DNA from 3 places in the Micromonospora sp. D93 genome. Region 1 is predicted to be linked to each of the others. Evidence: riboswitches for the same ligand, from Rfam matches in the RefSeq annotation. Region 1 holds a riboswitch; each other region holds the start of a gene.
The links. Region 1 has a riboswitch for cobalamin ahead of cobN (cobaltochelatase subunit CobN). Riboswitches for the same ligand answer to the same signal wherever they lie in the genome.
Positions count from the first base shown of each region.

Region 2: another riboswitch for cobalamin. It lies ahead of KBX71_RS12610 (ribonucleoside-diphosphate reductase subunit alpha); the one in region 1 lies ahead of cobN (cobaltochelatase subunit CobN).
Region 3: another riboswitch for cobalamin. It lies ahead of KBX71_RS03270 (acyl-CoA thioesterase); the one in region 1 lies ahead of cobN (cobaltochelatase subunit CobN).

Region 1 is NZ_JAGPXW010000021.1:44,979-51,782, forward strand. It holds gene KBX71_RS22155 (hypothetical protein) at 1-126, opposite strand, end outside; gene KBX71_RS22160 (hypothetical protein) at 157-642, opposite strand; gene KBX71_RS22165 (hypothetical protein) at 732-1,445, opposite strand; gene KBX71_RS22170 (RNA polymerase sigma factor) at 1,438-2,019, opposite strand; gene KBX71_RS22175 (hypothetical protein) at 2,148-2,483, shown strand; cobalamin riboswitch at 2,810-2,939, shown strand; gene cobN (cobaltochelatase subunit CobN) at 3,221-6,804, shown strand, end outside.
Region 2 is NZ_JAGPXW010000008.1:151,071-157,874, forward strand. It holds gene KBX71_RS12595 (aldo/keto reductase) at 1-872, shown strand, start outside; gene KBX71_RS12600 (FadR/GntR family transcriptional regulator) at 883-1,602, opposite strand; gene KBX71_RS12605 (enolase C-terminal domain-like protein) at 1,610-3,007, opposite strand; cobalamin riboswitch at 3,288-3,505, shown strand; gene KBX71_RS12610 (ribonucleoside-diphosphate reductase subunit alpha) at 3,697-6,021, shown strand; gene KBX71_RS12615 (ribonucleotide-diphosphate reductase subunit beta) at 6,078-6,804, shown strand, end outside.
Region 3 is NZ_JAGPXW010000002.1:239,666-246,469, reverse strand. It holds gene KBX71_RS03275 (copper resistance protein CopC) at 1-1,190, opposite strand, end outside; cobalamin riboswitch at 1,321-1,535, shown strand; gene KBX71_RS03270 (acyl-CoA thioesterase) at 1,731-2,177, shown strand; gene KBX71_RS03265 (zinc-dependent alcohol dehydrogenase family protein) at 2,286-3,278, shown strand; gene KBX71_RS03260 (short chain dehydrogenase) at 3,522-4,127, opposite strand; gene KBX71_RS03255 (nuclear transport factor 2 family protein) at 4,284-4,727, opposite strand; gene KBX71_RS03250 (LysR family transcriptional regulator) at 4,823-5,713, shown strand; partial or broken gene KBX71_RS34200 (MerR family DNA-binding transcriptional regulator) at 5,723-5,824, opposite strand; gene KBX71_RS03240 (metallophosphoesterase) at 6,114-6,804, shown strand, end outside.

The DNA of each region.
Region 1 (6,804 bases):
TGGCGAACGGTGGGGGACCGACCAGGCGTCGGCGTCGGTACGGCCGGCCAGCCCGTGGCTGCCGCAGACGATGTCGCACCATTCGGCGTTGTTGCGGGCCGCCGCCGCCCGCCCGTCCATGGGCATGATCGGCAGCCTAGGCGGCCCGAGGTGCTGTCAGGGGGCGTAGACCAGGTCCATCGTGTCGGTGTGCCCGGACCAGCGCAGGTCGAGGCGCCAACACCCGGCCTGCGGCAGGTCGATGATCGACGGCCCTGGCCCGCCGGCGACCTCCCGGGTCACCCGGGTGTCGGTGCCGTCCAGTTTCGCGGTGATCACCAGGGTTGCCGGTGCCGTCGGGTCGGGCGAGGTCGTGGCGGCGCGAGCCACCCAGAGGATCTTGTTGTTGGACCCGTCCTCGCGGACCTGGCGCAGCGGATGGGCGAACAACACCGCCACGATGTCACCCTTCGCGCCGAAGACGTGGGGAACCCGGGCGTCCCCGCTGAATCCGGCGTCCGCCCAGTCCGGCAGGGACCCCGTCTCGACCCGTGCCGCGCAGGCGGTCGCGGTGCCCGCCGTGGTGGCCGCACCCGCCGTCGGCGTCGCTCCACTGGTCGTGGCGGTGCACCCCGCAAGCAGGACCACCGAGGATGCCAGCATCAACCTGCCCCAGGAAACCATCTCGCTCCTTCCGGTACGCGTCGACGACCCGTCGCCTCTTTCCGACACCGCCCGGACGCGCCAGGTTCCTAGTGCAGTGAGCGTGCGATCTCGATCGCCTCGGTCTTGGTGAGGTCGCCCTCGAGCCGGTAGCTCACGTCGTTGTCCTGCCAGATCAGGGTCGAGGCGGCCAGTCGGGCGCTCTCCTCGCGGACGTTCCCCGCACGGTCCACGTACGACAGCGCGTGTGGGCCGTCGACCCACACCGCGAAGTCGCCGTTGACCTGGACCCACTCCGCTCCCGGCGGGATGACCTCCTTGTGAAAGGACAGGTTGAGGCGACCATCGAAGGCGTCGACGCGCAGCCCGCCCCCGTCGTAGAGCAGCGTCGCCACCCGGTACCGCCCCGTGGCATCCGGGTCGGCGACCAGCACCCGCTCGGGCGGACCCAGCTTCGCCGGCAGGCGGATCGGGAACCGTACCGCTCGCTGTGCCTCCTCCAGGCCGGCGGCGCGCTGCCCCGGCAACGGCGAGGCACCACCGCTGGGCAGCGTCGGGGCGGGCGCGGTGGCGATGCTGACACCGGCGAAGCGCAGCAGCCCCGTGACGGCGTCGGCGATGGCGGCCCGGCTCGGCGGCAACACCACCGCCACGATCAGGGCGACGAGCGCCGCCGCGACGAGCGCACGCCACCGGCGCGTGGGCCTGTCGAGCCGTGCGCGGACTTGGGCCGTCACGTCAGGAGGATCGGGTGTGTCGAGCCAGGTGGAGAGGTCACGCAGTTCCCGTTCGAGGTCACCCATGCCGGACCTCCGCACTGTCGAGCAGGCCGCGAAGCTTCGCCAGCGCCCGGGACGTGCGCGACTTCACAGTTCCCCGGGGCCAACCCAGAGCCGCCACCGTCTCCTCCTCGGTGAGATCGAGGAAGAACCGGCAGACGATCACCTCGCGGTCGCGTACCGGCAGTTGTCGCAGGGCCTGCACCAGCGACGCCCGGCGCTCCCCGGCGAGGACCGCGCCGACCGCGTCGTCCTCGGCGACCTCGGACGTCGGGTCCGCTGCCGCCGCCCGCAGGACGAGCCCGTCGCGCCGGCCACGGGAGCGGTGCAGGTTGCGGGTCTCGTTGGCGACGATCGTGAGCAGCCACGACCGGAATGACGAGTCGCCGCGAAAACGGGACAACTTCCGGTACGCCTTCACAAACGCCTCCTGGATGACGTCCTCGGAGTCCGAGCCGGCGCCGAGCAGCACCGCGGTCCGGTACGCGGACGCGGTGTGCCGGGCGACCAGGAGGTTGTACGCCTCCAGGTCACCTGCCCGAGCGCGGGTGACGAGCGCCTCGTCGTCCAGGGGAGCCTCCGTTCGGATCACACTCATGACACCGCCCACCCGCCGCGGGTTCCACAGGGCCTTCCCGACGCAGGTCAGCTGTCTCCCATCCGGCGTGCAGCGTATTGCCAGGAATCGGTGCTGCACTGGAGAGGTGTCGAGGAGAGGGGCGGGGCATGAGCTGGTTCAATCGCCGGTCACGGGGTGCCGAGCCGACTCCGACGAAGCTGGACCGGGAGGCGACCCGCGACGACCTCGCGGCGCTGGAGGCGTTCGTGGCCACCCGGCGCGGGGTGGAGTTCTACCTGGAACCGGAGACGACCGCGACGGACACGACGGTGGTGGCGATCGCCCACGACGGCGAGTGGATCCGTCGCCGTACCGGAACGCCCCGCGCGGCCGGGACCATCGCCCGCAAACACGCGGTGCCGCTCTACGAGGCGGCGCGCACCGGCTACCCGGAACGGATGCGGACCTGGAGCCGGGCCCACCCGGAACGTCACGCCCGCTGACCCTGGCGTCGCTCGGCCCTGGGCGGGCGTCGCTTCGCTCCGGGCGTGTGTCGTTCGGCTCCTTTGGAGCTGAATCGTTGGCGACATCGCCGTACGTCCCAGCCGGGAGTCAAGGCGGCTGAATCGTTGACGACATCAGCTCCAAAGGGCCCGCGTGGACACCTCGCCCCCTGCCACCGCACCACCCCACCCTGCCACGGCAACACTCGACCCCCCGCGCACCGATATTTCCGCAGGTCGATGTGGTGGGCGTGACCGGGCGACGCCGGGGTCCGCGTTGACCGGTGACGCGGCGGTGTGGCAGCATTCGCGGCCTGACGGCAGTGAAGGAAGTCGGTGCAATTCCGACGCGGTCCCGCCACTGTCACCGGGGAGCGATCCCCCCTCGTGAGTCACGGCCGTGTGTCTGCGGTTGGAAGGCCGGGGGAGAGCGTCGATCCGGAAGCCAGGATACTTCGGCCGTCGGGACGTACCCCAGGGCGTGGACACCCGAGGAGGACCCGATGACGCACGGCGTCTCATTCATCGACGATCATCGTCGTATCGCGCTCCAGGCAGTGCGTTCCAAGGACACCGGCCACCGGCACCGCTGAGCTGATCGCCCGGCGCTGACCGGCCCCGACGCATGCGTCGGTGCGCCGTTCGCCCGGGCCGTCGTACCGGCTGACGCCGTACCCACCCGCATCGTCCCCGGTCGCCCTCGTGGCGGCCCAGGGCGTCACTTTCCGGAGCCTGCCGTGCGCATCCTGCTGCTGTCCACCGCCGACACCGACCTGCTGGCCGCCCGTGCCAGCGGCGCCGACTACCGGTTGGCCAACCCCGCGCGGGTCACCGTCGAGGAGGTGCCCGCCCTGCTCGACGGGATCGCCCTCGTCGTCGTACGCCTGCTCGGCGGTCGGCAGGCGTGGCCGGACGGCCTCGCCGTGGTGCTCGCCACCGGCGTGCCGACGGTCGTGCTCGGCGGCGAGGCGCTCCCCGACGCGGAGCTGATGGCCATTTCCACGGTGCCGTCCGGGGTCGTCACCCAGGCGCTGGCGTACCTGGTCGAGGGCGGGCCGGACAACCTGGGGCAGCTGGCCCGGTTCCTGTCCGACACGGTGCTGCTCACCGGTGAGGGGTTCGCCCCGCCCACAGCCACCCCGGCGTACGGCGTGCACGGCGACCACCCCGCCGACCCGGACCGGCCCACAGTGGGAATCGTCTTCTACCGGGCGCACGCCCTCGCCGGCAACACCAACTTCGTCGACGTGCTCGCGGACGCCGTCCACAAGGCCGGCGGCAACCCGCTGCCGATCTTCTGCGGCTCACTGCGCGGGCTGACCGCCGGCGCCGGCCCACTCGGGCTCTTCGCCCGCTGTGACACTCTGCTGGTCACGGTGCTCGCGGCCGGCGGCGCGGTCGCCGCGGACGCCTCCGGCGGCGGCGACGAGGACGCCTGGGACGTGGGTGCCCTGGCCGCCCTGGACGTGCCGGTCATCCAGGCGCTCTGCCTCACCAGCACCCACGCGCAGTGGGCCGACAGCGACGCCGGACTGTCCCCGTTGGACGCCGCCATGCAGGTGGCCATCCCCGAGTTCGACGGCCGGATCGTCACAGTGCCGTTCTCGTTCAAGCAGATCGACGCCGACGGGCTCTCGGTCTACGCCGCCGACCCCGAGCGGGCCGCCCGGGTCGCCGGGATCGCGGTGCGCCACGCCCGGCTGCGGTACGTGCCGCACGCCGACAAGCGGGTCGCCGTGGTGTTCAGCTCGTACCCCACCAAGCACTCCCGGGTCGGTAACGCCGTCGGGCTGGACACCCCGGCCTCGGCGGTCCGGCTGTTCGCCGCGCTGGCCGAGGCCGGCTACGACCTGGGTGACGCGCCGCCGCCCGACGACGGCGACGCGCTGATCCACGCGCTGATCGCCGCCGGTGGCCACGACGTGGAGTGGCTCACCCCGGAGCAGTTGGCCGCCGCCGAGGCCCGGATACCGGGGCCGACGTACCGGCGCTGGTTCGACCAGGTCCCGGCCGAACTGCGCGAGCGGATGCGGGAGCACTGGGGTGAGCCGCCCGGCGAGCTGTACACCGAGGGCGGCGACATCGTGCTCGCCGGGCTGCGCTTCGGCAACGTGGTGCTGCTGATCCAGCCGCCCCGCGGCTTCGGGGAGAACCCGATCGCCATCTACCACGACCCGGACCTGCCGCCCAGCCACCACTACCTGGCCGCGTACCGCTGGTTGACAGCGCCCGTCGCGGACGGCGGCTTCGGCGCGGACGCCGTGGTGCACCTGGGCAAGCACGGCACCCTGGAGTGGCTGCCCGGCAAGGGCCTCGGCCTCGCCGCCGACTGCGCGCCCGACGCGGTCCTCGGCGACCTGCCGCTGGTGTACCCGTTCATCGTCAACGACCCCGGCGAGGGCACCCAGGCCAAGCGGCGGGCGCACGCCGTGGTCGTCGACCACCTGGTCCCGCCGATGGCCCGCGCCGAGACCTACGGCGACCTGGCCAAACTGGAGCAACTGCTCGACGAGTACGCGACAGTGCAGGCCCTCGACCCGGCCAAGGTGCCCACCGTGCGGGCCCAGATCTGGGACCTGGTGCGCGCCGCCGAGCTGCACCACGACCTGCACGCCGAGGCCATGCCCGACGCGGACGACTTCGACGACTTCGTGCTGCACCTCGACGGGTACCTCTGCGAGGTCAAGGACGTGCAGATCCGCGACGGGCTGCACATCCTCGCCGACGCGCCCACCGGCGAGCCACGGGTCAATCTGGTCCTCGCGGTGCTGCGCGCCCCGCAGATCTGGGGCGGCGCCCGCGCCCTGCCCGGCATGCGCCAGGCCCTCGCCGCCGCGTACTCCCTCGACGAGCAGGAGCTGCTCGCGTCGCCGGGACAGCGACTGGCGCTGCCCACGGCGCTGACCGACGTGGTGGACGGGCCGGCCGGCACCGCCGCCGACGCGATCGACCTCATCGAGGCCCTCGCGCGGCGGCTGGTCGTCGGCATGGAGACCCTGGACTGGGCCGTGGACACTGTCGACGCCGTGGTGACGGAGGTGACCGGTCGGTCGATCCCGGACGTCGCCGCGGTGCTACACTTCGCCGCCACCGAGCTGGTGCCCCGACTGGACCGGACCACCGACGAGCTGACCAACACCCTCGGGGCGCTGGACGGGAGGTTCGTTCCACCCGGCCCGTCCGGCTCACCCACCCGGGGCCTGGTCAACGTGCTGCCCACCGGCCGCAACTTCTACTCCGTCGACCCGAAGGCCATCCCCAGCCGCAACGCCTGGGACGTCGGGGTGGCCCTCGCCGACTCGCTGCTGGCCCGGCACCTCGCCGACACCGGCGCGTACCCCCGCTCGGTGGGGTTGACCGTGTGGGGCACCAGCGCCATGCGGACCCAGGGCGACGACATCGCCGAGGTGCTCGCGCTGCTGGGCTGCCGGCCGGTCTGGGACGACAGGTCCCGGCGGGTCACCGGCATCGAGGTGGTGTCGACCGCCGAGCTGGGCCGGCCCCGCGTCGACGTCACAGTGCGCATCTCCGGCTTCTTCCGCGACGCGTTCCCGCACGTCGTGGCGTTGCTCGACGACGCCGTCCGGCGGGTCGCCGCCCTGGACGAGCCGGACGAGGAGAACTACCTGCGGGCACACGTCACCGCCGACGTCGCCGAGCACGGCGACGAGCGGCGGGCCACCGCCCGGATCTTCGGCTCCAAGCCCGGCGCGTACGGCGCGGGGCTGCTGCCCCTGATCGACGCCCGGACCTGGCGCAGCGACGCCGACCTGGCCGAGGTGTACGCGGTGTGGGGTGGCTACGCGTACGGCCGGGGCCTGGACGGGCGGGAGGCGCGCGCCGACATGGAGCGCTCGTTCGCCCGGATCGCTGTGGCGGTGAAGAACCAGGACACCCGCGAGCACGACATCGTCGACTCCGACGACTACTTCCAGTACCACGGCGGGATGGTGGCGATGGTCCGCCACCTCACCGGCACGTCACCGCAGGCGTACGTGGGGGACTCGGCGATGCCGCACGACGTGCGCACCCGCACGTTGGGCGAGGAGACCCGGCGGGTTTTCCGGGCCCGGGTGGTCAACCCGAAGTGGATCGCCGCGATGCGCCGGCACGGCTACAAGGGCGCGTTCGAGCTGGCGGCCACAGTGGACTACCTGTTCGGCTACGACGCCACCGCCGGCGTGGTCGACGACTGGATGTACGAGCACCTGGCCGCCGCGTACCTCTTCGACGGCACGACCCGGGAGTTCCTGGAGAAGTCCAACCCGTGGGCGCTGCGCGGCATCACCGAGCGGCTGTTGGAGGCCGCCGACCGGGGGCT
Region 2 (6,804 bases), on a different contig from region 1:
CCGCCGCGGTGGACACCGCGTGGGCGGGCGGCATCCGATACTTCGACACGGCACCGCACTACGGGCTGGGCCTGTCCGAAACGCGCCTGGGCGCGGCCCTCCGCTCCCGCCCGCGCGAGGAGTACGTGGTGTCGACGAAGGTCGGCCGGCTGCTCGTGCCGTCACCGGAGACGGCGCACCGGCGGGATCCGGAGGGGTACGACGTTCCCGCCGATCATCGCCGGGTCTGGGACTTCAGCCGCGACGGCGTGCGCCGTTCGTTGGAGTCGAGCCTTCGGCGCACCGGCCTGGACCGGATCGACGTGGTGTATCTGCATGATCCGGACGAGCATTGGGAGCAGGCCGCGCGCGAGGCGATCCCGGCGTTGGTGGAGTTGCGGGAGCAGGGCGTGATCGGTGCGGTCGGGGCCGGGATGAACCAGTCCGCGATGCTGGCCCGCTTCGTGGCGGAGACCGACGTGGACGTGGTGATGTGCGCCGGCCGGTACACCCTGCTGGAGCAGGGCGCGTTGACCGACCTGCTGCCCGTCGCGCAGGCCCGCCGCGTCGGTGTGGTGGTCGCCGGGGTCTACAACTCCGGGCTGCTGGCCCGGGACATGCCGGCGACCGACGCCGTCTACGACTATCAGCAGGCTCCGGCAGAGGTGATCGACCAGGCCCGCCGGATGGCGCGGGTCTGTCAGACGTACGGCGTCACGTTGCCCCAGGCGGCGTTGGCGTTCGTCCGTCGGCACCCGGCCGTGGTCTCGACGGTGGTCGGCATGCGGGACGAGGCCCAGGTGACCGAGACCCTGCGCCGATCCGACGTCGACGTCCCGGATCAGCTCTGGGCGGCGTTGTACGACGAAGGGTTGCTCGACGTGCAGTCGTGACGGCCGGCGGTCACCGGGCCGTCTCGATGCCCGCGTCCGCGTCGTCGGGTAAACCCTGCAACGACTCCTCCACGCCGATCAGGTGGTTGGCCATCCGGGTGCGGGCCCGCTCCGGGTCGCGCGCCACGAGGGCCTTCAGGATCGCCACGTGTTCGTCATGGGTACGCACGTCCGCGCCCTCCTCGTGCAGACTCCGCCAGAGTCGGCCGCGGATGGTCCGCCCGGCGAAGGCTTCGATCAGGCCGACGAGCACCGGATTCCCAGCGTGCGCGGCGATGATCCGGTGGAAGGCGATGTCGATCTCCATGATCCGCTCGTGATCCAGCGGTGACTGGCCGACCAGCCGGGCCGCCTCGGCGAGCAGGTCACCGGCCTGGGCCAGCGCCTCGTCGGTGATCCTGGTCGCCGCCAGGCAGGCGGCCTCGCACTCCAGCAGTCGCCGAACGGTGTGGATGTGCCGTGGGTCGCCCTGACCCTGGAAGTCCACCACGAAACCCATCGGGGCCAGCAGTTGTGGCGCGTCGAGGTTGGTGACGTAGGTGCCGTCGCCCTGGCGGATGTTGACGATGCCGAGGATCGACAGGGCCGACATCCCCTCGCGCAGCGAGCCCCGCGAGACGCCGAGCGACTCGGCGAGGTCCTTCTCGATGGGCAGCCGGTCCCCGGGCCTGAACTGCCCTTCGAGGATCATCCGCTTGATGCCGTTGACCACTTCGTCAGTGCGAGACATGACTCCCCTAGCGGCCGGCGGGGGTGGCCTTCCCACCCGCGATCACGTACGCCGCCTCCGGAGATGACACGGTAGTCGGGTCTGTCGCTGCCCAGTAGCCGCCGTCCGGAAAGCGGTAGAGCGCGACCGACTCCTGGCGCATCCGGGTGGAGTAGCCGGGCTGGCTGGGCAGGACGTAACCGCTGCCTGAGCCGGTGTCCTGGATGATGCACGGATCGGTGAAGTGCTCGTGCAGGTGATCGACGAACTCGGTGACACGGTTGGTGAGATCCCCCGAGATCGCGACGTAGTCGAGCACCGACACGTGTTGGACCATCTCGCACAGGCCGACACCACCGGCGTGTGGGCACACCGGTACGTCGAACTTCGCGGCGAGCAGCAGCACGGCGACGATCTCGTTGATGCTGGCCAACCGGCCGGTGTCCAGCTGGCAGAAGTCGATGGCCTCGGCTTGGAACAGCTGCTTGAACATCACCCGGTTGTGGCAGTGCTCGCCGGTGGCGACGCCGATCGGAGCGACGGCACGGCGGACGGCCGCGTGGCCCAGGATGTCGTCGGGGCTGGTCGGCTCCTCGATCCACAGTGGCTTGAACTGGGCGAGGGCCGTGACCCACTCGATGGCCTGACCGACGTCCCACACCTGGTTGGCGTCGATCATCAGGTTGCGGTCCGGTCCGAGGATCTCCCGCGCGATCGCGCATCGGCGGATGTCGTCATCGAGGTTGGCGCCCACCTTGAGCTTGACGTAGCCGTAGCCGGTGTCGACCGCCTCCTGGCACAGTCGGCGCAGCTTGTCGTCGCCGTAGCCGAGCCAGCCCGCCGAGGTGGTGTAGGCGGGGTAGCCGGTCCGGTCGAGTTCGGCGAGGCGGGCGGCCTTAGTGGCCTCCTTGGCCCGCAGGATGGCCAGTGCCTCGTCCCGGGTCAGCGCGTCGGACAGGTAGCGCAGGTCCGCGATGTCGACGAGCTGCTCGGGGGACATGTCGACGAGCAGCCGCCACAGCGGCTTGTCGGCGACCCGGGCGACCAGGTCCCACGACGCGTTCAACACGGCGGCGAGGGACAGGTGGACGACACCCTTCTCCGGGCCGAGCCACCGCAGCTGTGAGTCGGAGGTCAGCAGGCGGTAGACCGCGCCCATGTCCGCTGCCATCGTCGCCACGTCCAGGCCCACGAGGAGCTGTGCCTGGTGGACCGCCGCCGCCGCGACGATGTCGTTTCCTCGACCGATGGTGAAGGTCAGGCCGTGCCCCGCGAGTGGCGCACCCACTCCGTCGACGCCGTCGGTGTGCAGGACGACGTAGGCCGCCGAGTAGTCGCCGTCCTTGTTCATCGCGTCTGACCCGTCAGCGGTCAGGGAGGTGGGGAAGCGGACGTCTTCGACGGTGACGGCGGTGATCTGCGGCATGCGCTCCTCGCCCAGCTAGGCTAAAGATCAGATGATCACTGGGAGTATACGGAGGGCGGCTCCGGCACGTCAACGATATCGATCGCCGCAGGCCCGCATACGTATGATGTTTGCTGCCCCGATAGATCAAACCTATGTCGCTTGTCGACACACGCGCGGAAGCCCGTCCCAGATGCTCGGCGTGCGTGGGTTGGCCACAGTGGTGACGGTGATCACCGAGCCGGTCCCCGACACGCCCGAGACCGACATGTGGGGTGTGACAACGACTGCGTCCCTATATATGGTGTCGAACGCAGCTGGTTCGGCCGCTCATCCGGTGCGGTCGAGGCAACAGGGAACCCGGTGGAAATCCGGGACTGTCCCGCAGCGGTGAGTGGGAACGACAGCCGTCATCAGCACTGGGCCACCAATCGGCCTGGGAAGCGACGGCCAGTAGGAGACCGGCGAGTCCGGTCGTGCCCGCGAGTCCGAAGACCTGCCAGCGCGCCGCGTACCCGCACCCGGGTGGGCGGCGGTCCGAGGCCGCGTGGGACGGCTGACGCCACCTGACCCACGCCGGGCTGGCGTGGCGTCCGTCGGTGTCTGTCTCCTCGCGTCCGGGCCACCAGGTCTCGAACTCCGAGGAGCGAGTGGTGACAGTCACCGAGGTAGTCCCGGTCAGCGGCGACGCGACAGTGCGGCGGACGCCGATGCAGGTCCGCAAGCGCGACGGCGCCACCGAACCCGTGGACGTGAACAAGATCGTCCGGGCGGTCGAGCGGTGGGCCGACGACCTGACCGACGTCGACCCGATGCGGGTTGCCACCCGCACCATCAGCGGTCTCTACGACGGCGCGACCACTGCCGAACTGGACCGGCTGTCCATCCAGACCGCGGCCGAGATGATCGGCGAGGAGCCGCAGTACTCGCGCCTCGCCGCGCGGCTGCTGGCCGGCTACGTCGACAAGGAGGTGCGTCGGCAGGGCATCACCTCGTTCAGCGCGGCGATCCGGGTCGGTCACGCCGAGGGCCTGATCGGTGACGACACCGCCACGTTCGTCGCCGCGCACGCCACGACGCTCGACCACGCCATCGACCTGGACGGCGACCGCCGGTTCGAGTACTTCGGCCTGCGCACGGTGTACGACCGCTACCTGCTGCGCCACCCCACCAGCCGACTGGTGCTGGAGACCCCGCAGTACTGGCTGCTGCGGGTGGCCTGCGGCCTGTCCCGGACGGCGGACGAGGCGGTCGGCTTCTACCGACTGATGTCCAGCCTGGCCTACCTGCCCAGCTCACCGACCCTGTTCAACTCCGGGACCCGGCACACCCAGATGTCCTCCTGCTACCTGGTCGACTCCCCGCTCGACGAGTTGGACTCGATCTACCAGCGGTACGCCCAGGTCGCCAACCTGTCCAAGTTCGCCGGTGGCATCGGCATCGCGTACTCCCGGGTCCGTTCCCGGGGTGCGCTGATCCGAGGCACGAACGGACAGTCCAACGGGATCGTGCCGTGGCTGCGCACGCTGGACGCGAGCGTCGCCGCGGTCAACCAGGGCGGCCGGCGCAAGGGCGCGGCCTGCGTCTACCTGGAGCCGTGGCACCCGGACATCGAGGAGTTCCTGCAACTGCGGGACAACACCGGCGAGGACGCCCGGCGTGCCCACAACCTCAACCTGGCCAACTGGATCCCCGACGAGTTCATGCGCCGGGTCGAGGCCGACGAGCTGTGGTCGCTGTTCGACCCGCACGAGGTGCCCGAGCTGCCCGACCTGTGGGGGGAGCGGTTCGACACCGCGTACCGGGAGGCCGAGGCGCAGGGCCGCTACGTGCGGCAGGTCCCGGCCAGGGAGCTGTACGGGAAGATGATGCGCACCCTCGCCCAGACCGGCAACGGGTGGATGACCTTCAAGGACGCCGCCAACCGACTCTGCAACCAGACCGCCGAGCCGGGCAACGTGGTGCACCTGTCCAACCTGTGCACCGAGATCGTCGAGGTGTCCAGTGACGCCGAGACCGCCGTGTGCAACCTGGGCTCGGTGAACCTCGCCGCCCACCTCGCCGACGGCGGCATCGACTGGGAGCGGCTGCGCGCCACGGTACGGACCGCGGTGACCTTCCTCGACCGGGTCATCGACATCAACTACTACCCGACCGCGCAGGCGGCGGCGAGCAACCCCCGCTGGCGGCCGGTCGGGCTCGGGCTGATGGGCCTGCAGGACGTGTTCTTCGCGCTGCGGCTGCCGTTCGACTCGCCGGCCGCGCGGGAGCTGTCCACCCGGATCAGCGAGGAGCTGTACCTGACCGCACTGGAGACGTCCGCCGACCTGGCGCGCGACTTCGGAGCGCACCCGGCGTACCCGCAGACCCGGGCCGCGCGGGGTCAGCTGCAGCCCGACCTGTGGGGTGTCGAGGGCACGCAGGCCGCGCGGTGGGGCGCGCTGCGGAAGCAGGTCGAGGCGTACGGGCTGCGCAACTCGCTGCTGGTGGCGGTCGCGCCGACCGCGACCATCGCCTCGATCGCCGGGTGCTACGAGTGCATCGAGCCGCAGGTGTCCAACCTGTTCAAGCGCGAAACCCTGTCGGGGGAGTTCCTCCAGGTCAACACCGCTCTGGTACGCGAGCTGAAGGCCCGCGGTCTGTGGACCGAGCGGATCCGTTCGGCGATCAAGCGGGCGGAGGGGTCGGTGCAGGACATCGCCGAGCTGCCGGCCGGCGTACGGGAGTTGTTCCGCACCGCGTGGGAGCTGCCGCAGCGGGCGCTGATCGACCTGGCCGCCGCCCGCGCCCCGTTCATCGACCAGTCCCAGTCGTTGAACCTGTTCCTGGCCGCACCGACCATCGGCAAGCTCTCCTCGATGTACCTCTACGCCTGGAAGGCCGGGCTGAAGACCACCTACTACCTGCGTTCGCGCCCCGCGACGCGGATCCAGCAGGCCACCGTCAGCGCCGTGGCACCCGTCGCCGTCGCCGTCGACGCGGAGGCGCTGGCCTGCTCGCTGGAGAACCCCGAGTCGTGCGAGGCCTGCCAGTGACCCCCGCCGACGCCACCACCGCCGACACCCGCACCACCGACACGAGGACCACGCACATGCTGCTCGACCCCGGGATGGACCTCACCCTCCGCCCGATGCGCTACCCGCACTTCTTCGACCGGTTCCGCGACGCCATCCGCAACACCTGGACCGTCGAGGAGGTCGACCTGCACGCCGACCTCGCCGACCTGGACAAGCTGTCACCGGCCGAACGGCACCTGGTCAGCCGGCTGGTGGCGTTCTTCGCCACCGGCGACACGATCGTCGCGAACAACCTGGTGCTCAACCTCTACCAGCACGTCAACAGCCCCGAGGGCCGCCTCTACCTGTCCCGGCAGCTGTTCGAGGAGGCCGTGCACGTCCAGTTCTATCTCAACCTGCTCGACACGTACGTGCCCGACGAGACCGAGCGCTTCGAGGCCTTCGCGGCCATCGAGAACATCCCCTCGATCCGTCGCAAGGCCGAGTTCTGCTTCCGCTGGATCGACTCGCTCAACGACCTGCGGGAGCTGCGGTCCCGGGAGGATCGGCGGACGTTCCTGCTCAACCTGATCTGCTTCGCCGCCTGCATCGAGGGTTTGTTCTTCTACGGCGCGTTCGCGTACGTGTACTTTCTGCGCTCCCGCGGCCTGCTGCACGGCCTCGCCTCCGGCACCAACTGGGTGTTCCGCGACGAGTCCATGCACATGGCGTTCGCGTTCGACGTCGTCGACACCGTCCGCGCCGAGGAGCCGGACCTCTTCGACGACGACCTCGCCGACCAGGTTCGCCGGATGCTCACCG
Region 3 (6,804 bases), on a different contig from region 1:
AACCCGGCCAACAGAGCCACCACCAGGCCACCGACGAACAGCGCCAGGTGGGTGTTGCTCAGCCGGGACCCAGGCGTCGCGGCGGCGAGGTCCGTGTCGGGCCGTGGTCCGGGTTCGACAGTCGGCTCGCCGTCCGTGCTGGCGAGGGCTTTGGTCACCTGATCGGTAGGCGTCGGATCGACAGCAACGCCCGTGCGGGCCGTGACGACCGTGTTGCCCTTGCGCTCCGCCGGCACGGTCGCGGGCCGCTGCTTGTCGCTCGCGGAACGCGCGACGACGCCGACCTTGCCCCCGACGATCTTGCCAGCGCCGGCCTTGCCGCCGACGGCCTTGTCCCCGGCAGCCTTGCCGCCGACGGACTTGCCAGTGCCGGTCCTGTTCGTGACACGGGCGCCACCGCCGCGTCGGCCGGAGGTCGCCGCCGAGGTACGGCCCCGGCCGGTGGGTGTGCCGGCGGATCGGCGACGCCAGACGACGAACCCGGCCACCGCCCCGACCGCCGCGACCGCCGCCGCCCAGCCGGCCCAGGCCAGCGCCCCGGGACCGCTCTCCTCGGTCGACCCGGTCGACGGGGCCGCCGCAGCCGGCGGGCTCGACGGATCGTCAGCTGTGGTCGGCACCGCAGAGGCCTGCCCGGACGTGTTGTGCTGCTCGCTGGCGGCCACCAGCGCCGGGTCCGGTTGGGTCGACGGCGGGCTCCACCCCTTCGGCGCCGCCGTCACCCGCCCGTCGTAGCGGAAGGTCAGGGTGCCCCGCACGGTGTCGCCGTCCGAGGCGACCGACAGGTAGCTCACCGAATACTGGCCCTTGGCGGGCAGGTGGGAGACGGACACCACCGCGGGGAACCCCGTCGTGTACTCCCGTGGCTCGAACTGCCCGTTGACCAGGAAGTACTCCCGTACCGGCTTCTCCAGCGGCTTCGGCTCCCCCTGCGACCAGCCGTTGTCGACACGGATGCCGCCCGGGGCGGTGATCGTGAAGAACGCGTTGGCGGCGGCCTTCTCGGTGAAGAACAGCTGCACCGACGTCAACGGCTCGCGCACGGTGGCGCCGCTCGCCGGTGTGGACATGGCGAGCGTCCCGTGCGCTGCGGCGGGTTGGGCGGACGCGAGGAGGGCGACCGCCGAGGCGAGGAGGAACGCGAGGAGGCCCGAGACCACCCGCCCGCAAGTCTGGGGGAGACGACGCATCTGGATATCCTCACCCTCGCGAGACTTTTTTCAATAGGTGGCGATCTTCTTCCTCAGACGACAAAAGTTGACGATGAGGCCATCCGCCGCCGCGGCAGGACGCCCCGGGTGGACAGATCCCCTGGCCAGCTATGCTGCCGACGGCGCTGGTTCGCCCCGTCGTGACCGGCTGGGCGTCGTAAGAGGGAACCCGGTGGAAATCCGGGGCTGCCCCGCAGCGGTGAGTGGGAACGACCGCCGTCATCAGCACTGGGCCAGTGGCCTGGGAAGCGACGGCCAGTAGGGGACCGGCTCGACCGGTCAGGCCCGCGAGTCCGAAGACCTGCCGGCGCCGCGTACACAACCGTGTGCGCTGCCGTCGGCCTCGCGGGTGGGCTGAGCGGGTGACGGGCCGTGAGTGTGGTGCGCGGCCAGTCCTCGTCAGCGTGTGTCCGCGACCCGGCGGTGTGGTTTCCCGAGGGACGGACTACCGCTGTGCACGACACCACCACGATCGCCGGCCGAGCGCCGTCGGCGTCGCACCTGACCCTTTCGCAGATCATGGACCAGCACCACACCAACCTGATGGGTACGGTGCACGGCGGCCGGATCCTCAACCTCATCGACTCCGTCGCCGGTGTGGTCGCCGCCCGGCACTCCGACGGGCCGGCGGTGACCGCCGCCATCGACGAGACGGCGTTTCTCCGCGCGGTGCGGGTCGGCGACGTCGTTCACGTCGACGCCCGGATCACCTGGGCCGGCCGCAGCTCGATGGAGGTGGCGGTCAAGGTGACAGCCGACCGGTGGGACCGGGCGGTGCCGCCCACCGACGTGGCCACCGCCCACCTGGTCATGGTCGCCATCGACGACGACGGCCAGCCTCGTATCGTGCCGCCGCTGTTACCGGAGACCGACGGGGACCGACGCCGGTACCGGGAGGCGGAGATCCGCCGGGAGCACCGGCTGGCGCTGCGGCGCGCGCTGCTCGACGGCGCCGACGACGGCTGACCCCTGCGCGGTCCGCCCGCTGCGGCGCTGGCGCGGTCCGAGGAACCCGCCCCGCCGCCTATCCGGTCGGATAGCGTCCACGTGAAACCTCGATCACGGAGAGTGTGGATGGTTATGCGCGCTGCGGTGCTGCGGGAGTTCGACGCTCCGCTGACGGTCGAGGAGATCGATCACCCCACCCCGAAGCGCGGGCAGGTGCTGGTGCGGATCGTCGCCAGCGGCGTCAACCCGCTCGACACGAAGATCCAGGCAGGGAAGGCCGCGCACGCGCGTGTCGCGCTTCCCGCGGTGCTCGGCCTGGACCTTGCCGGCGTCATCGCGGCGGTCGGCACGGAGGTGACGAGCTTCGAGCCGGGAGACGAGGTGTACGGGCTCTGCGGGGGCGTCGGCGACCTCCAGGGTTCGCTGGCCGAGTACGCCGCCGTGGACGCCCGGTTGCTGGCCCACAAGCCGAAGAGCCTCTCGATGCGGGAGGCCGCCGCGTTGCCACTGGCGGCGGTCACCTCCTGGGAGGGGCTGGTCGACCGTGCCGGAGTCCACGCCGGGCAGAAGGTGCTGGTGCACGGCGGTGCCGGCGGGGTTGGCTACGTGGGTGTGCAGCTTGCCCAGGCGCGCGGCGCCGAGGCGTACGCCACGGGCGGGCCGGCGAGCATGCGGGTGATCGAGAGCCTGGGCGCCGTGCCGATCGACTACACAGCGAGCAAAATCGAGGAGTACGTCGAGAGGTACACCGGCGGCGAGGGGTTCGACATCGTCGTGGACAACGTCGGTGGCGCGACGCTCGACGCGTCGTTCGCGGCGGTACGCACCTATCACGGGCACGTCGTCAGCGCACTGGGTTGGGGGTCGCACTCGCTCGCCCCGCTGTCGTTCCGAGGCGCGACCTACTCCGGGGTGTTCACCCTGTTGCCGATGCTCACCGGACGGGGCCGCGAACACCACGGCGACATCCTGCGCGAGATCGCGACGCTGGCCGATGCCGGTGCGCTGCGCCCGCGACTGGATCCACGCGCGTTCACGCTCGACACGGTCATGGACGCCCACCGGCTGGTCGCCGACGGCACCGCCGAGGGTAAGGTCATCGTGGACGTCGCCGGTTGAGCGGAGCCGTTCGTTCACGCCGAAGAGCTCAACCCTCCGGCCCTCCGACTGGCTGGTGCTGGCTGTCGAACGGCCGGGGTGACCGAGGGCACCCGCCTCGGACCTGTTCGCCGAGCGGCTGTTCGAGGATTTTGACCAACCGGGCGGGAGATTCGCGATGGCCTCGCCGGAGTGCTGGGGCATTGCCGTCGGCGGTCTTGGTCACCGCTGTGCCGATAGGCTCGGCAGAGGTGAGTGGCGCGGTCATCCGTAGGCTCGGATGATGCGGCCCGTTTCGTCGCCTTCGACGCATTGCAGGTAGTGGTTGACGAGTTGATCCATCGGCACCGGACGCATGCCGGAGAAGTGCTCGGCGTAGGCGTCAGCGGAGTCGCCTATCATCGTGGGGCTGACGACATTGATCCGCATACCCCGCGGTAGCTCGATCGCGGCCGATAGGGCAAAGCTGTGCAAGGCCCCGCTGATGACGCCGCCGCCAGTGACGTGCGGCCATGCTTGGTCAGCGAAGATACCGGAAGTCAGAGTAAAGGAGGCTCGGTCAGTGCAGTAGTTCTGGCCGGTGAGAACCAGATCGACTTGCCCGAAGAACTTGGCTCGCATGTTCTCGAGCAGCGCGTCTGATGTCAGTGTCGTGAACTCGTCGAGGGCACCGTGCGCTGCGATGCTGACGACGTTGTCGACTGCCCCGACCTCGCGGTACATGGCCTCGATAGTGGCGTGCGCGGTGAGGTCGACGTGCACGTTGCCCGAGGTGCGTCCAGCCACGACGACGTCGTGACCGTGGGATCGCAGTGCGGGCACCAATCGTCGTCCGATGGTGCCGGCGCCGCCGACGACGATGATCCTCATCGTGGTCGGCCTCTGGGTCCGGGTTACTGGTGCGGACGAGTCGTTCGAGGCTCGTGCCAGCAAGGTGAGTGCATCGGCGTCGGGGGTGCCGACGGGCGATCCGCTCGACATCTCGAGTCGACTGAGCAGAGTCACGCTGCGGTGCCGGCATTGCCACTATGGCTGACCGGCCCGGGCCAGCCGGTTGGGAAGTGGGGCGAGCGCATAGTTGTTCCACACGTAGCTGTCCATCTGGTGCTGGTCGGCGGAGAGGTTGACCACCCGGTCGATCCTGCCTTCGGCGGTGAAGTGCCACACCAGCGCCCACAGGGTGTCGACCTTGCCGACACCCTCGGTGGTCCAGCCGCGATGGATGTCGACCACGTACTCCTGGTTGGCTTCCAGGAACAACGGTTCGGCCTGGAATCCGGCCTTGCCCAACTCGGTGAAGAAGGCCGCGACTTCCTCCACGCCCCGCTTGGTGCCGGACAGCGCGTGGTGGCCGGGGATGGTCCACTCGACATCATCGGTCAGCACGGCCCGCATGGCCGGAATGTCGTAGGTCGCGTAGGCGGCAAAGAATTTGTTGATGGCGTCGATCTTCGCGGTCTTGTCGCTCATGGGTCCCGCTCTCGCGTCATTGGTCCTGCTTGTGTGATCAATCCTGGATCCCCCCGGCCGTGACCGTCCAATACCTGTATCCATAACCTGACGGCATGGATGTCGACACGCGGTTGTTGCGCTACTTCACGGTCGTCGCCGAGGAAGGTCACCTCACCCGGGCGGCACAGCGGCTGTTCGTGTCCCAGCCGGCGCTGACCAAGCAGGTCAAGCAGCTGGAGACCCAACTCGGGGTCGAGTTGTTCACCCGCTCCCGGGCTGGCATGACGCTTACCGAGGCTGGGCGCAGCCTGGGCGAACGGGCACCGGCAGTGCTGCAGGCATGGGACGAGGCGCTGCGCGAGACACGCAGCGCGTCCAGCAGGGCCGCTCACATGCTGCGCGTCGGGTTCGTGGCTAGCGCCGCCAACGAGAGCACGCAGACGATCGTGGGAGCGTTCGCGCGCCGTCGTCCCGGCTGGCGAGTGGAGATGCGCCAGACCGACTGGTCCGATCCCGCCGCCGGGTTGGCCGACGGGCTGGTGGACGTCGCGCTGCTGCGACTACCGTTTCCCGGACAGGATCGGCTGCGGGTGGAAGTTGTGCTCACCGAGCCGCGTTGGGTCGGCCTACCCAGCTCTCACCCACTCGCCGAACTCGCCGAGATCCCGTTCCAGCGGCTATGGGACGAGCCTTTCATCGCCACTCCGCCGGAGTCCGGCTGGTGGCGTGACTACTGGCTGGCCACCGACGAACGAGACGGTCACGAGGTCCGCATCGGTGCGGTCGCTCACAATCCGGATGAGTGGCTCACGGCCATCGCCAACGGTTATGGCGTCAGCCTCACCGCGGAAGCCACCGCCCGCTTCTACCAGCGTCCCGGGGTCATCTACCGGCCCGTCACGGGTGTCAGCCCCAGCCAGGTCGGGGTCGCGTGGGCCCCCGCCGATGACAACAACCAGGTGGTCGGCGATTTCGTCCGTGCCTGTCTCCAGCACCGGCGGTAGCCGGTATCCGGATCGATCGAACCATGCCGGGACGAGCAGACCCAGCCGGTCGTATTTACGCAGCACTCGAACGGACAACCGGGTCGCTCGCGCGAACACCCCGGTCGGCATCAACCTCGTGGCCGACGCCTTCAACAGCCTCGACCCTCCCTCGGGGAGAGAATCAACCCGGGCCCGGCCCCTGCCGCACCGACCACGGAACGAATCATCATCATGGAACGGGCCCGCCGGCCGACTCTCGGCCGGGGCGTCGTCCGCCACCCGCTGATTGTCCCGGAAGCGAGGCACCCCCAGGTCGCGGGTCGATCACCTACGGGCTGGATCCGTCCCGGTTTCCGGGCGTGGTCGATCCGGCCCGGACCGTGTCATGCTGCACAGACCCGAACGGAGGACGACGACGATGGCTGCTGGCGATGCCGTACAGGTGCGGCCGGCGCGAGGGTCGCTGCGACCGCTGGTGTCCGGGGCGACGCTGGTCGCGCTCCTGGCGTTGCTGTTCGGGCTGCCGTGGTGGACGTTGACGGTGGCGGCGCGGTGGCCGGCTCCGGTGGTGGCCGCCGGCACGAGCGTGTTCGTCGTCGCGCTGGTCGCGTTCCCCGTTCTGATGTATCTCGGGCACGGCCGCCGGCGGCTGGACGCGGCGGCCCGCGCGGGGGACACACTCCTCGGCCTGGTCTGGATCCTGTTCGTCTGGGCGCTGCTCGGCAACGTGGCCCGGCTCCCGCTGGCCGCCGCGGGGGTCGCCGATCCGGTGCGGTCCCGGGCTGTGGCGGTCGGTGCGGCGATCGTCTCGGTCGTCCTGGCCGTCTGGGGGTACGCCGAGGCGATGCGAGTGCCCCGAGTCCGGCGGGTGGACGTCACGGTGGATCGGCTGGGTGCGGGTCTCGACGGGGTCCGGGTGGTGCTGCTCACGGATACCCACTACGGGCCGATCGACCGTGCCCGCTGGTCCGCCCGGACCACCGAGGTGGTCAACGGGTTGGCTGCCGACATCGTCTGCCACACCGGCGACATCGCGGACGGTACGGTCGACCAGCGCCGGGCGCAGGCCGCGCCGCTGGGCGCCGTCCGGGCCCAGCTGGCCCGGGTGT